3 regions of the Bradyrhizobium genosp. L genome follow, and region 2 is predicted to be linked to each of the others. Evidence: predicted binding sites of a transcription regulator. Region 2 holds the regulator's gene; each other region holds the start of a gene.

Region 1 (4,150 bases), 3.4 Mb from region 2:
TGTGCCGGCATGAATGCCGATTCCAATCCCGCCGGGTTCGCAATTCCCCAGCAGCACGGCAGCAAAGACTAAAAAGGCGTTTCTTCCCCTCAGCTCACCCGCGCCGTGTTTGGCGTGTGTGCTAACTTGCAATTCATCTACGGTAATTCCTAGTACATCCCTTAGCCGAGCCACGGCCTGGCGCTCCATATCGCGCGCCGCTTGACCGTAATCGATAAAGAGTCCTCGTACTGCAAAGCCGTTCGATCTCAGCAGAAGCACGGCTGATGCAGAATCGATTCCTCCGCTGAGCAGAACGGTTGCTGTTTTCATACGAATCAACCTCTAAAATACCTCGCAGAGGCGGAGGGTTTCTAGTGGGCGGATTGCGCTCTCAACTCCACTTTCGTTCAATATCTCTGACTGTCAGGCAAAAACAAAAACGGCCAGATCTTCCGACCCGGCCGTCCAAAACTATCTCCGCGCTTTTCTGCGCCGCAGCTAGCCTTCGCTCAGCCCGCCTTCTTCACCGGCGCCGGCTTGCCCACCTTCTTCTCGATCGCGCGCTTCAGGTCCAGGGCGCGGGGCGAGAGGACGTCGGCCTTGGCCTTGATCAGGTAGGCGTCGAGGCCGCCATTGTGGTCGACGCTCTTGAGCGCATTGGTCGAGACGCGCAGGCGCACGTTGCGGCCGAGTGCTTCCGAGATGAAGGTGACGTTGGCCAGGTTCGGCAGGAAGCGCCGCTTGGTCTTGATGTTGGAGTGGCTCACCTTGTGGCCCGTCAGGGGGCCCTTGGCCGTCAGTTCGCAGCGCCGCGACATGTCACAAAATCCTCATTGCATCCCCGGCATCGGCGGCACGTGCGATCACGCGGCCTGCGCGGGGGTTTTGAATTCGCGTCCATTTTCCAGGAACCGCGGGTGTATAATTGGGGATGGCGCCAGCGTCAAGATCAGACAGCGCCGAGGAGGTGACGGATATTCGCGGTTCATAAGCCGTTCCAGCCACTTAACGGCGGATATGGCAACCATATAAAGGGCGTATTCGGCTGCAAACTAGGTTCCATAAGGGCCCACGCGTTGTCTGGCCGGATCTGTCGCCTAGATGACTTCAAGCAGCGCCCGATAGCAGGACCGTCAGGTAAGTGACCGCCCCAATTGCCATTTTGCCGCCGTCCGGGTGGCTTGTCGGCCTTCTGGCCGGCGCCTTGCTGCTGTTCGGCGGCGAGGACGCGCGCGCGCAGGGGCGGCTCGATGCGCAGTACGAGGCGACCCTGGCCGGCATCCCCGTCGGCAAGGGCACCTGGACCGTCGAGGTCAGCGACGACTCGTTCTCGGCCTCGGCCCAGGGCGGCACCGCGGGGCTGTTGAAGGCGTTTTCCGGCGGCGCGGGCTCCGGCGCCTCGCAGGGCCGCATGGCCAACGGCGTGCCGATCGCGAACTCCTACACCGCGACCACCACGACCTCGAAGAAGTCAGAGACCATCCGGATGGTGCTTTCGAACGGCGTCATCAAGGAATCCGCGATCGAGCCGGAGCCGCCGGTCGATGCCGACCGCATCCCGGTCACCGACGCGCAGAAGAAGGGCGTGCTGGATCCGATGACCGGCTCGTTCCTGCGCATCCCCGGCAATGCCGAGCCGATGAGCCCGGACGTCTGCCGCACCGCCAACGGCGTGTTCGACGGCCGCATGCGCTACGATCTGCGCGCCGATTTCAAGCGCGTCGAGATCGTCAAGGCCGAGCACGGCTATCACGGGCCGGCGCTGGTCTGCGCGATCTATTTCGTGCCGATCGCGGGCTACATCCCGGATCGCCCGGTGATCAAATATCTCGCCGCCCAGCGCAACATCGAGATCGCCTTCGTGCCGATCGCGGGCACGCGCCTGCTGGTGCCGTTCCGCATGACGATCCCGACCCCGCTGGGCCAAGCCATGCTGGAGGCGACGTCGTTCATCACCACAGCCGCGCCGCCGCGCGTGGCGAAGACGCAGTAGGCCTTCGTCGCAAGGCGTGCTTGCTTCGCCTTCCCCCTGAAAGGGGGAAGGTCGGGATGGGGGTCGGCCACACGCACTGCTGCGCGCGGAGAGACATGATCCCCACCCGCTTTGCTCTGCGAGCAAAGCGACCTCCCCTTTTCAAGGGGAGGTGAGCGAGAGGCAGGCGTCGGGAATGCAACAAACGTCACTGGAATCCGGTTGACTCTCGTCCGGTTCTGATTCGACTCGGTGTTCTCACGAACTTAAGGAAATCAGTCCTCATCACAGCGGCTTGTGGAGCCCTCGCAAACTTGATCTAGTGCCGCCGCCTTGGATGCCACCGAGATGTTGCGGTGAACGTTTCAGGCCTGGATGCGAGTCAGCGATTCGGCCGCGATTCGTTCCGGACTCGTTCCGAAGCTTAAGGCGAAGGCGGAAAGCGTCGCATTGTGAGACAGATTTTGCGCAATTCTCTCTCCCGTCACCCTGAGGAGGCCGCAGAGCGGCCGTCTCGAAGGGCGACAGCCCGACTCGCTCCACGTGAGGAAAGTCCGATCAAAACCTGCGGATAGATTTCGGCCGTGCATCCTTCGAGGCTCGCGAGCGCTCGCACCTCAGGATGACGGGACGGCTATCTTGCCAACAGTTCACGAAACACCCGGAAAATATGGCTTTCTCATCTTCGTTCGGATCTGACCGCGCTCCCGGCGCCGGCGTCACTGCGGTGCTGGGTCCGACCAACACCGGCAAGACGCATCTTGCGATCGAGCGGATGCTGGCGCATTCGTCCGGCCTGATCGGGCTGCCGCTGCGGCTGCTGGCGCGCGAGGTCTACAACAAGATCGCGGACCGCGCCGGCGTCGACAACGTCGCGCTGATCACCGGCGAGGAGAAGATCAAGCCGAAGGCGCCGCGGTTCTGGGTCTCGACCGTGGAGGCGATGCCGCGCGATCTCGACGTGTCGTTCCTCGCCGTCGACGAGATCCAGATCGCGGCCGATCTCGAGCGCGGGCATGTCTTCACCGACCGCATCCTCAACCGCCGCGGCCGCGACGAGACGCTGCTGCTCGGTGCTGCGACGATGCGGCCGATCATCGAGCGGCTGCTGCCGGGCGCCTCGATCATCACGCGTCCGAGGCTGTCGCAGCTCGAATTCGCCGGCGACCGCAAGATCACGCGGCAGCCGCGACGCACCGCAATCGTCGCGTTCTCCGCCGACGAGGTCTATGCGATCGCGGAATTGATCCGCCGCCAGCATGGCGGTGCCGCCGTGGTGCTCGGCTCACTGTCGCCGCGCACGCGCAATGCGCAGGTGTCGATGTTCCAGAACGGCGACGTCGATTATCTCGTCGCCACCGACGCCGTCGGCATGGGGCTCAATCTCGACGTCGATCACGTCGCCTTCGCCTCCGACCGCAAATATGACGGCTATCAGTTCCGCCGGCTGACGCCGGCCGAATTCGCGCAGATCGCCGGCCGTGCGGGGCGTGCCACCCGCAACGGCACCTTTGGCACCACCGGGCGCTGCGCGCCGTTCGAGCCGGAACTGGTCAATGCGTTGCAGAACCACACCTTCGACAGCGTGAAGATGCTGCAATGGCGCAATGCAAAACTGGATTTCTCCTCGCTCGGCGCGTTGCAGGTGTCGCTGGCGCTGTCGCCCAATCATGAGGCACTGACGCGGGCGCCGTTCGCCGAGGACCAGCGCGTGCTCGACCATGTCGCGCGCGACGCCGAGGTGCGCGAGATGGCGCATGGCGCCAAGGCGGTGGAGCGGCTATGGGAAGCCTGCCAGGTTCCTGATTACCGAAAGCTGTCGCCGGCGGCGCATGCCGAACTCGTGACCACGCTGTACGGCTTCCTGATGCAAAAGGGGCGTATCCCTGACGCATGGTTCGGCACCCAGGTCGACCAGGCCAACCGCACCGACGGCGATATCGACACGCTGTCGGGACGGATCGCGCAGATCCGGACCTGGACCTTCGTGGCCAACCGGCCGGACTGGCTGTATGACCCGGAGCACTGGCAGGGGATCACGCGCGATCTCGAAAATAAATTATCCGATGCGCTGCATGAACGGCTCACGGAGCGTTTCGTTGACAGGCGGACCAGTGTATTGATGCGCCGCCTGCGGGAGAACTCAGTTTTGAATACGGAAATTGGCAAGACCGGCGAAGTGATCGTGGAAGGCCA
Region 2 (4,150 bases):
CGATCAAGAAATGGGCGGCCGGGGCGGCGCTGTTCGCTGCCGCGTTCTATCTGTTGCTGTCGGGCGCGGAGGTCGCGACGCAGCGATCCTTCTTCATGACGGCAGTGGTGCTGATCGCCGTCATGGTCGATCGCCGCGCCATCACCTTCCGAACGCTGGCGGTGGCGGCGCTGATCGTGCTGGCGATTGCGCCGGAAGCGCTGGTGCATCCGAGCTTTCAGATGTCGTTCGCCGCGACGCTCGGGCTGGTGGCGTTGGTGCAGATCGGGATGCCGAGCCTGTTTGCGTCGCCGGACCATTCGGTGACCGCGCGGATCGCGCTGTGGGGCGGGCGTGAGCTCATCGTGCTGGTGCTGGCCTCGCTGGTGGCGGGGCTGGCGACGACGCCCTATGCCGCGTTCCATTTCCATCGCATCACGCCCTACGGACTGCTCGCCAACCTGGCGGCGATGCCGGTGGTCTCGGCGGTCGTGATGCCCGCGGGCCTGCTCGGGCTTGCCGCAATGCCGTTCGGGTTCGACGGCGTGTTCTGGGCGATCATGGGCATTGGCATCGACTGGATGATCGTGGTGACGCAATGGGTCGCCGCACTGCCGGGCGCGGTCGGACGGATGGCGGCGTTCGGCACCGGACCGATGATCCTGGCCAGCGCGGGGCTCGTCCTGCTCGGGCTGTTGCGGACGCCGCTGCGCTGGTCGGGTGCGATGCTGCTCGTGGTGGCGACGGTCTGGGCGGTGCGGGTGCCGCAGCCGGATGTGCTGGTCTCCGCCGATGGCCGCAATGTCGCGGTGCGCGGCGGCGACGGGCGGCTGCATCTTATGCACAGCGCGAAGGATGCCTTTTTGGTCAAGGAGTGGCTCGCGGCCGATGCCGACGCGCGCTTCGCCGCGGATCCGTCGCTCGGCGAGAGCGTTTCCTGCGATTCCAGCGGCTGCGTCACTCCTGGCGCCGGCAGTTTCGTCGCGCTGGCGAACCGGCCCGATGCGCTGGCCGACGATTGCGAGCGGGCGGCGCTGATCGTCATGGCCCACCCCGCGCCGCAGGGCTGCGCGGCCTCGGTGATCGATGCCGAGCGGCTACGCCGCCACGGCGCGCTGACGCTGCGCCGCGTCAGCGGCGGCTTCGCCATCGATGCGGTCAAACCCGGTGGCATCGACCGGCCCTGGTCGCCGGCGGTTCCCGGTGAAGGTGACAGCGAGGCGCTGCTGCGCACGCCTGACAAGCCGTCCCGTCCCGTCGATGCGACACCCGCCGAGACCGATCTGCAAGGCGACGATTAAGTCTGGCCGGGCGGGGGCAGCTCGAACAGGCCGAGATGGTACTCGTCGGAATCGGGGCCGGCGTCGGGCTTCTTGACCAGGGTGAAGGCGGCTTCGGGAAACTGCTGCCAGACCTTGAGGTCGTCGGCGGTGATCGTCAGCCAGCCGAACCGGAACATGTAGCGGCCCGGTTCGGTGACGCGTCCAGCCTTTTGCCACGTGACCTTGTCGACCACCGCGCACGCCCTCCGTGCGCGATGATGCGCCAACGCGTCGTCAGACGCAATTCCTCAGGCCGCGGCCCGGAACCCGAAGTCCGGGGCCGCTTGAAATTGCTTTGGTCACCCGCCGCGGGAATGGTCGTCCTGCGGCTGCGATGCGTTCAACCCAAAAACAGCGATGCGAATGCGGAGGGCCGCCGCTCTGCGACCTTGGGCTTCTGCTCGATCTGTTGAGGCAGCGCCGGCAGTTGCAGCACCGTGACGCGCTGTCCCTCGACGAGCTGGGTCACCAGCACGCGGTTGCCGTCGGGGAATTCGACCGCGTCGTGATGGCGATCCGGCACATCGGGCTCGATCTCGTTGAACACGCCGACACGGAAGCCGATCGTCTTGGTCCAGATCCAGCGGCTGTCGTAGCGGACGTTCTCGGTGAAGGCGAGCTCGGTGCCGGGCAACATGCAGACCGCAACCGCGAGATCGCTTTCGGAGGCAAAGCCGCGGGTCGACGTGCCGCGGAAGGTCGTGGTGACAAGCGTCTCTCCGACGACGGCGGGACGCGATTGCACCGCGTGCAGGCTATAGTCACACATCGGATGGCTCCTCGGTTCGAGGTAGCGACCCAAAGCCTCCCCTTGAGGCGCAGGCCTCTACCAGAGTGGACGATAGCGAACGAGTGTTTCCCCGTTTCTTGGCGATTGTACGACTGGCTGCAGAGCGGCCCGATCACAAACGCGCTACGCACGAGAGGTATCGGGGCGCATCTGGCAAGCTCACACGTCGCGCTATCTGCCAAGCAACGGTCGGATGTGTCGCGCGTTCCTTCGCGGCCTCAGTATTTGCGATAGAGCCCGATCAGCTTGCCCTGGATGCGAACCCGGTTCGGCGGCAGGATGCGCACTTCATAGGCGGTGTTGGCCGGCTCCAGCGCGATCGATGCACCGCGGCGGCGGAAGCGCTTCAGGGTGGCTTCCTCCTCGTCGATCAAGGCCACCACGATGTCGCCGGTGTTGGCGGTGTCGTTGCGCTGGATCAGCGCCATGTCGCCGTCGAGAATACCGGCCTCGACCATCGAGTCGCCGCGCACCTCGAGCGCGTAGTGCTCGCCGGTGCCGAGCATGTCGGGCGGTACGCTGATGGTGTGGCTGCGGGTCTGCAGCGCCTCGATCGGGGTACCGGCCGCGATCCGGCCCATCACCGGGACGGCGACCGGGCGGTTGCCGTCGTCCTCGATCACGGGGGCGGAGGCGCGCTTGCCGAGCGTGCCCTCGATGACGCTCGGCGTGAAGCCGCGGCGGCCGTTGCCGCCACCGGCGGCCAATTCGGGGAGCTTGATCACCTCGATGGCGCGGGCGCGGTTCGGCAGCCGGCGGATGAAGCCGCGCTCTTCCAGCGCGGTGATGAGGCGGTGGATACCGGACTTCGAGCGCAGGTCGAGCGCATCCTTCATCTCGTCGAAGGAGGGGGGCACGCCGGCCTCTTTCAGACGTTCATTGATGAAACGCAGAAGTTCGTACTGTTTGCGCGTGAGCATCTCGAGTATTCCCCCGGTTGAGTGCGTCGTTCGATTCCGAGACCTCAGGAGCCCCGATCTTGCGAGCACGATGCGCGCCAGCGACGAGGGACTCCCATTTGGTGACACCAGTACTCGAAACAAATCATGAACGGACACTATATGTTCGATACATGTTCTGCAACCACTTAATTTCAGGTGAACGCGCTCACCCGACGCTGCCGCGCGGGGTCATTCCGGCAGTGTCAGGATATCGCATGCGCTGCCTTTGAGAGCCGCCGGCGCGAATGGCGGACGGATCAGAAGTGCCCGTGCCGCAGCGAGATTTCCCAGCAGCGAGCTGTCCTGCTGCATCACCGGCGTTGCGATCAGCGTGCCGTGGTCGCGCTCTTCCAGACGCGCGCGCAGATAGTCCTCGCGCTGGTCGTTGGCGGCGAGATCGCGGCCGAGCAAGGCGCGCGCGCGAGTGTGATGAATCACCTTGCGGCCGCTCAAAGCCCGAATCAAAGGCACCAGAAACAGGTAGGCGCAGACATAGGACGACACCGGATTGCCGGGCAGGCCGATCACCCGCATGGTGCCGAGCCGGCCATGCATCATCGGCTTGCCGGGCCGCATTGCGATCCGCCAGAACGCCATGGCGACGCCCTCGGCCTCCAGCGACTGCTTGACCAGATCATGGTCGCCGACCGATGCTCCGCCGGTCGTGACCAGGATATCGGCGTCGACCTCGCGTGCACGGCGGATGCCGGCGGTGGTCGCCGCCACGGTATCGGCCGCGATCCCGAGATCGATGGTTTCGGCGCCCTCGCGGCGCGCCAGCGCCCGCAGCGCATAGCCGTTGGAATAGACGATCTGGCCGGGACCAGGCTCCGAGCCCGGCATCACCAGCTCGTCGCCGGTTGCGAGCAACGCGACCTTGGGGCGGCGGTGCACCGCGAGTTCCGGATAATTCATGGCGGCGGCCAGCGACAGCGCGCGGTCGGAGAGCCGCTGGCCTGCCGCGAGCAGCACGTCGCCGGCGTTGAAGTCGACGCCGGCGGGGCGGATGTGCCGTCCCCTGGTCGCGGCCTCGGTGATGGTGATGTGGTCGCCGTCGATGGCCGTGTCTTCCTGGATGATGACCGCATCGGCGCCGTCGGGGATCACGCCGCCGGTGA
Region 3 (4,150 bases), 3.0 Mb from region 2:
TTCGATCTTTTCGCGCAAGGCCGCGGTCGGGGCCTCGAAGCGCGCCTGCGCGCCGGCCTTGGCGCGATCGCCGATCCTGATCCTGATGGCGCCGACGTCCTGCAGCGTCGCGCTCAGGCTTTCGTGGGTCGGCAGCCTGTCGGCGTCGGGGCCGCCGATCAAAATGCCGTCCATCGCGAGCTCGTAGACCGGCGCTGATATCGTCCGCGCCGCCGTCGTGATCTCGATGGTCAGGCTGCAGGGCAGCCGCTCGTTCTTGCGCGGATCGCCGCGCTCGTCCTGGCGCAGCAGCACCGCGCAGCGCGCCTTCAGCTTTTTGGCGAAGGCGGTCACGGCCTTGCCGGCCTGGGCGACGTCGTCGCCATGGGCCTCGGCCTGTCGCGTCGCACTGTCGATCTCGCCGGCGCTGGAGCCGACCGAGACGATGAACTGCGATGCGGACGACGCATTCTGGCCCATCTCGCCGGTGATCTGGTTCTGCTCGGCGACCGCGCCGTTGACGTTCTCGAATACCGGGCGGATCGCCTCGATCGCCTGCGAGATGCGGTGTACGGCGTCGGCCGAACCGGTGGCGTCCTTTTGCAGCGCCTCGATCTTCCTGGTGATTTCTTCAGTCGCGCTCTGGGTCTGCACCGCCAGTGCCTTGACCTCGGTTGCGACCACCGCAAAGCCCTTGCCGGCAGCGCCCGCGCGCGCCGCCTCGATCGTCGAGTTGAGCGCGAGCAGCGTGGTTTGGCGCGCGATCTGCGCGATCAGATTGACGACATTGCCGATCGCGGCCGAGGATTCACGCAACCGGTCGACATTGGCGGTCGCCTCGCGGGCTGCGGCCGCGGCGTCGTCGGCGAGCTGGCTTGCGCTGCGCACCTGCTGGCCGATGCCCTCGGCCGAATGCGTGAAGCGGTCGGCAGCTTGCGAGAACGTGGTCGCGGTGCTCTGCGCGTCGCTGGTGCGGCCGGTCAGCGCGTCGGTGCGGGCGCGGATGGTCGAAAGCGTCGCGGCGGTGGCCTCGGCGCCGTCGGCGACCGAGCTTGCCGCGCGCTCGAGTTGACGGATCATGCCGCCAAGCTCGAGTTCCAGCAGTTCCAGGATTTCCCTGGCCGAATCGATCTCGGCTGAGGCGGCGGTCTCGGGTCCAGCCGCTGCCGGAACCTTCGCTTCGACCACGGGTGCGGCCGGCTCCGGCACTTGCTTTCGAAACAGACCGAACGCCATGGGGTTCTTTGCGGGCTCGTGAGAGTTGGAAGGACGGCCGATCCTCGCACCCGGGCATGAAGTCATGGTTAACAGGTGCCTCATATTCCGGCATGCGGTACTATTACCGGGGAGGGAACGCCCGCCGACGCTTTGATTTTGGCGGGTTGCCGGCCTATAAGGCCGCGTTTTCCATCCCGTTCAGAACCTCCGCTTCCCAAGAGACGACGCATGGCCGGCCATTCCCAATTCAAGAACATCATGCATCGCAAGGGCCGGCAGGATGCCCAGAAGTCGAAGCTGTTCGGCAAGCTGGCCCGCGAAATCACCGTGGCAGCCAAGCTCGGCACCCCCGATCCGGCGATGAACCCGCGCCTGCGCGCCGCCATCGTCGCGGCCCGCGCGGAAAACATGCCGAAGGACAATATCGACCGCGCCATCAAGAAGGCCGCGGGCAATGACGGCGAGAACTATGACGAGATCCGCTACGAGGGCTACGGCCCCGGTGGCGTCGCCGTCATCGTCGAGGCGCTGACCGACAACCGCAACCGCGCCGCCTCCGATATCCGCTCCTTCTTCACCAAATCGGGCGGCAATCTCGGCGAAACCGGCTCGGTCGCCTTCATGTTCGATCGCACCGGCATCATCGAATACGACAAGAGCACAGCCTCCGACGACGCCATGCTGGACGCCGCGATCGAGGCCGGCGCCGACGACGTGGTCTCCAGCGAAGCCGGCCACGAGGTCTACGCCTCGCAGGACACCTTCCGCGAGGTCGCCAAGGCGCTGGAGACCAAGTTCGGCGAGCCGCGCAAGGCGGCGCTGACCTGGAAGCCGCAGAACACCATTTCGGTGGACGACGAGACCGGCGAGAAGCTCTTGAAGCTGATGGACCTGCTCAACGAGCACGACGACGTGCAGAACGTGTTCGCCAATTTCGAGGTATCCGACGCGCTGGTCGCGAAGATGGGCGGGTAGTTTCCCGGGGTTGCCACAAACTCCGGTGTCGTCGCCCGGCTTGACCGGGCGATCCAGTATTCCAGAGACCTGAGTTTCAGCCGAGAGGCCGCGGCGTACTGGATCCCCGCATTCGCGGGGATGACAAGTGTGGGTGGGAACGACCCGGGCAGGGGATGACGTCCCGTTTGTGTTTCGTTCTCCCGGCACAGGCGGTATCACTACCCCATGACAGCCCAGCCGATTCGCACCCCCGTCCGCATCATCGGTATCGATCCGGGCCTCCGCCGCACCGGCTGGGGCGTGATCGAGACCGAGGGCAATCGCCTGGTCTACGTCGCCTGCGGCTCGGTCGAGCCGCCGGATCATTTGCCGCTGGCAAGCCGGCTGCTCGCGATCCATGAGGGGCTCGTCGCCGTGCTCGGCGACTACCGGCCGGCGGAAGCCGCAGTCGAGCAGACCTTCGTCAACAAGGACGGCGTCGCAACGTTGAAACTTGGCCAGGCCCGCGGCGTCGCCATGCTGGCGCCGGCGATGTTCGGCATTTCCGTCGCCGAATATGCGCCGAACCAGGTCAAGAAGACCGTGGTCGGAGCCGGCCACGCGGAGAAGACCCAGATCCAGGTGATGCTGAAGATCCTGCTGCCGAAGGCCGAGCCACCCTCCGCCGACGCCGCCGACGCACTCGCCATCGCCATCACCCACGCCCATCACCGCCAGAGCGCCGCACTGCGGCTGAAGGTGGCGGGGTTATGAGAGGCCGCCACCGACGGCCGTCATGCCCGGCCTTGTGCCGGGCATCCACGTCTTTTCTTGTCTGCAAAGACGTGGATGGCCGGGACAAGCCCGGCCATGACGATGAGGATGCATTTGCCGGACTGGAGTCGCCATTATGATCGGCAAGCTGAAGGGCCTGATCGATTCCTACGGCGAGGATTATGTGATCCTCGACGTCGGCGGTGTCGGCTATCAGGTGCATTGCGCCGGCCGCACCTTGCAGGCGCTGCCGTCGCCGGGCGAGGCCGCGGTGCTGTCGATCGAGACCTATGTCCGCGAGGACCAGATCAAGCTGTTCGGCTTCCGCAGCGATCACGAGCGCGAATGGTTTCGCCTGCTGCAGACCGTGCAGGGCGTCGGCGCCAAGGTCGCGCTGGCGGTGCTCGGCACGCTGCCGCCGAACGATCTGGCGAACGCGATCGCGCTGCGCGACAAGGCCGCGGTGGCGCGCACGCCGGGTGTCGGACCGAAGGTCGCCGAGCGCATCGTGAGCGAATTGAAGGACAAGGCACCCGGCTTTGCGACTGTCGATCCGGCTGTGGTGCATTTGTCAGGGGCGCTCGACAACAACCGGGCGCCGCGTCCGGTGACGGATGCGATCTCCGCGCTGGTCAATCTCGGCTACGGCCAGCCGCAGGCGGCGGCGGCCATAGCCGCCGCCTCGCGCAGCGCGGGTGAGAAGGCGGAGACCGCGCAACTGATCCGGCTCGGGCTGAAGGAGTTGTCGAAGTGAGCGCTCGGATTGTAGGGTGGGCAAAGCGGAGCGTGCCCACCATTGCGAGCAGAGTGCTGATGGTGGGCACGGCGCCAAGCGCCTTTGCCCACCCTACGATCGCCAACGAGCTGTCTACATGAACACGCCTTCCCGCATCGTCACCCCCGAACGCCGTACCGACGATGTCGGCGACACCGCGCTGCGGCCGCAGTCGCTGACCGAGTTCGTCGGCCAGGCGCAGGCGCGCAAGAACCTTTCGATCTTCATCGAGGCGGCGAAGAAGCGCGGTGAGGCGCTGGACCATGTGCTGTTCGTCGGCCCCCCCGGCCTCGGCAAGACCACGCTGGCGCAGATCGTGGCGCGCGAGCTCGGCGTCGGCTTTCGCGCCACCTCGGGCCCTGTCATCGCCAAGGCCGGCGATCTCGCGGCGCTCTTGACCAATCTCGAAGAGCGCGACGTGCTGTTCATCGACGAGATCCATCGCCTCAGCCCCGCGGTCGAGGAGGT

Evidence for each region. Region 2 encodes LexA, which represses DNA repair genes until DNA is damaged. Its sites were predicted from a motif close to TGTTCNNNNTGTGTTCNG; they were not measured.
Region 1: a site for LexA is predicted at 2,357-2,374, ahead of IC762_RS03400 (helicase-related protein). Genes of this name have one in related genera too.
Region 3: a site for LexA is predicted at 2,332-2,349, ahead of ruvC (crossover junction endodeoxyribonuclease RuvC). Genes of this name have one in related genera too.

Annotation. Positions count from the first base shown of each region.
Region 1 is NZ_CP061378.1:736,329-740,478, forward strand. Features, by position in the region: gene IC762_RS03385 (7-cyano-7-deazaguanine synthase) at 1-312, opposite strand, end outside; gene rpmB (50S ribosomal protein L28) at 492-800, opposite strand; gene IC762_RS03395 (DUF3108 domain-containing protein) at 1,145-1,975, shown strand; gene IC762_RS03400 (helicase-related protein) at 2,625-4,150, shown strand, end outside.
Region 2 is NZ_CP061378.1:4,169,982-4,174,131, reverse strand. Features, by position in the region: gene IC762_RS19710 (ComEC/Rec2 family competence protein) at 1-1,280, shown strand, start outside; gene IC762_RS19705 (hypothetical protein) at 1,277-1,495, opposite strand; gene IC762_RS19700 (hypothetical protein) at 1,642-2,070, opposite strand; gene lexA (transcriptional repressor LexA) at 2,310-3,011, opposite strand; gene IC762_RS19690 (molybdopterin molybdotransferase MoeA) at 3,222-4,150, opposite strand, start outside.
Region 3 is NZ_CP061378.1:1,147,092-1,151,241, forward strand. Features, by position in the region: gene IC762_RS05270 (methyl-accepting chemotaxis protein) at 1-1,215, opposite strand, end outside; gene IC762_RS05275 (YebC/PmpR family DNA-binding transcriptional regulator) at 1,426-2,172, shown strand; gene ruvC (crossover junction endodeoxyribonuclease RuvC) at 2,380-2,907, shown strand; gene ruvA (Holliday junction branch migration protein RuvA) at 3,044-3,661, shown strand; gene ruvB (Holliday junction branch migration DNA helicase RuvB) at 3,780-4,150, shown strand, end outside.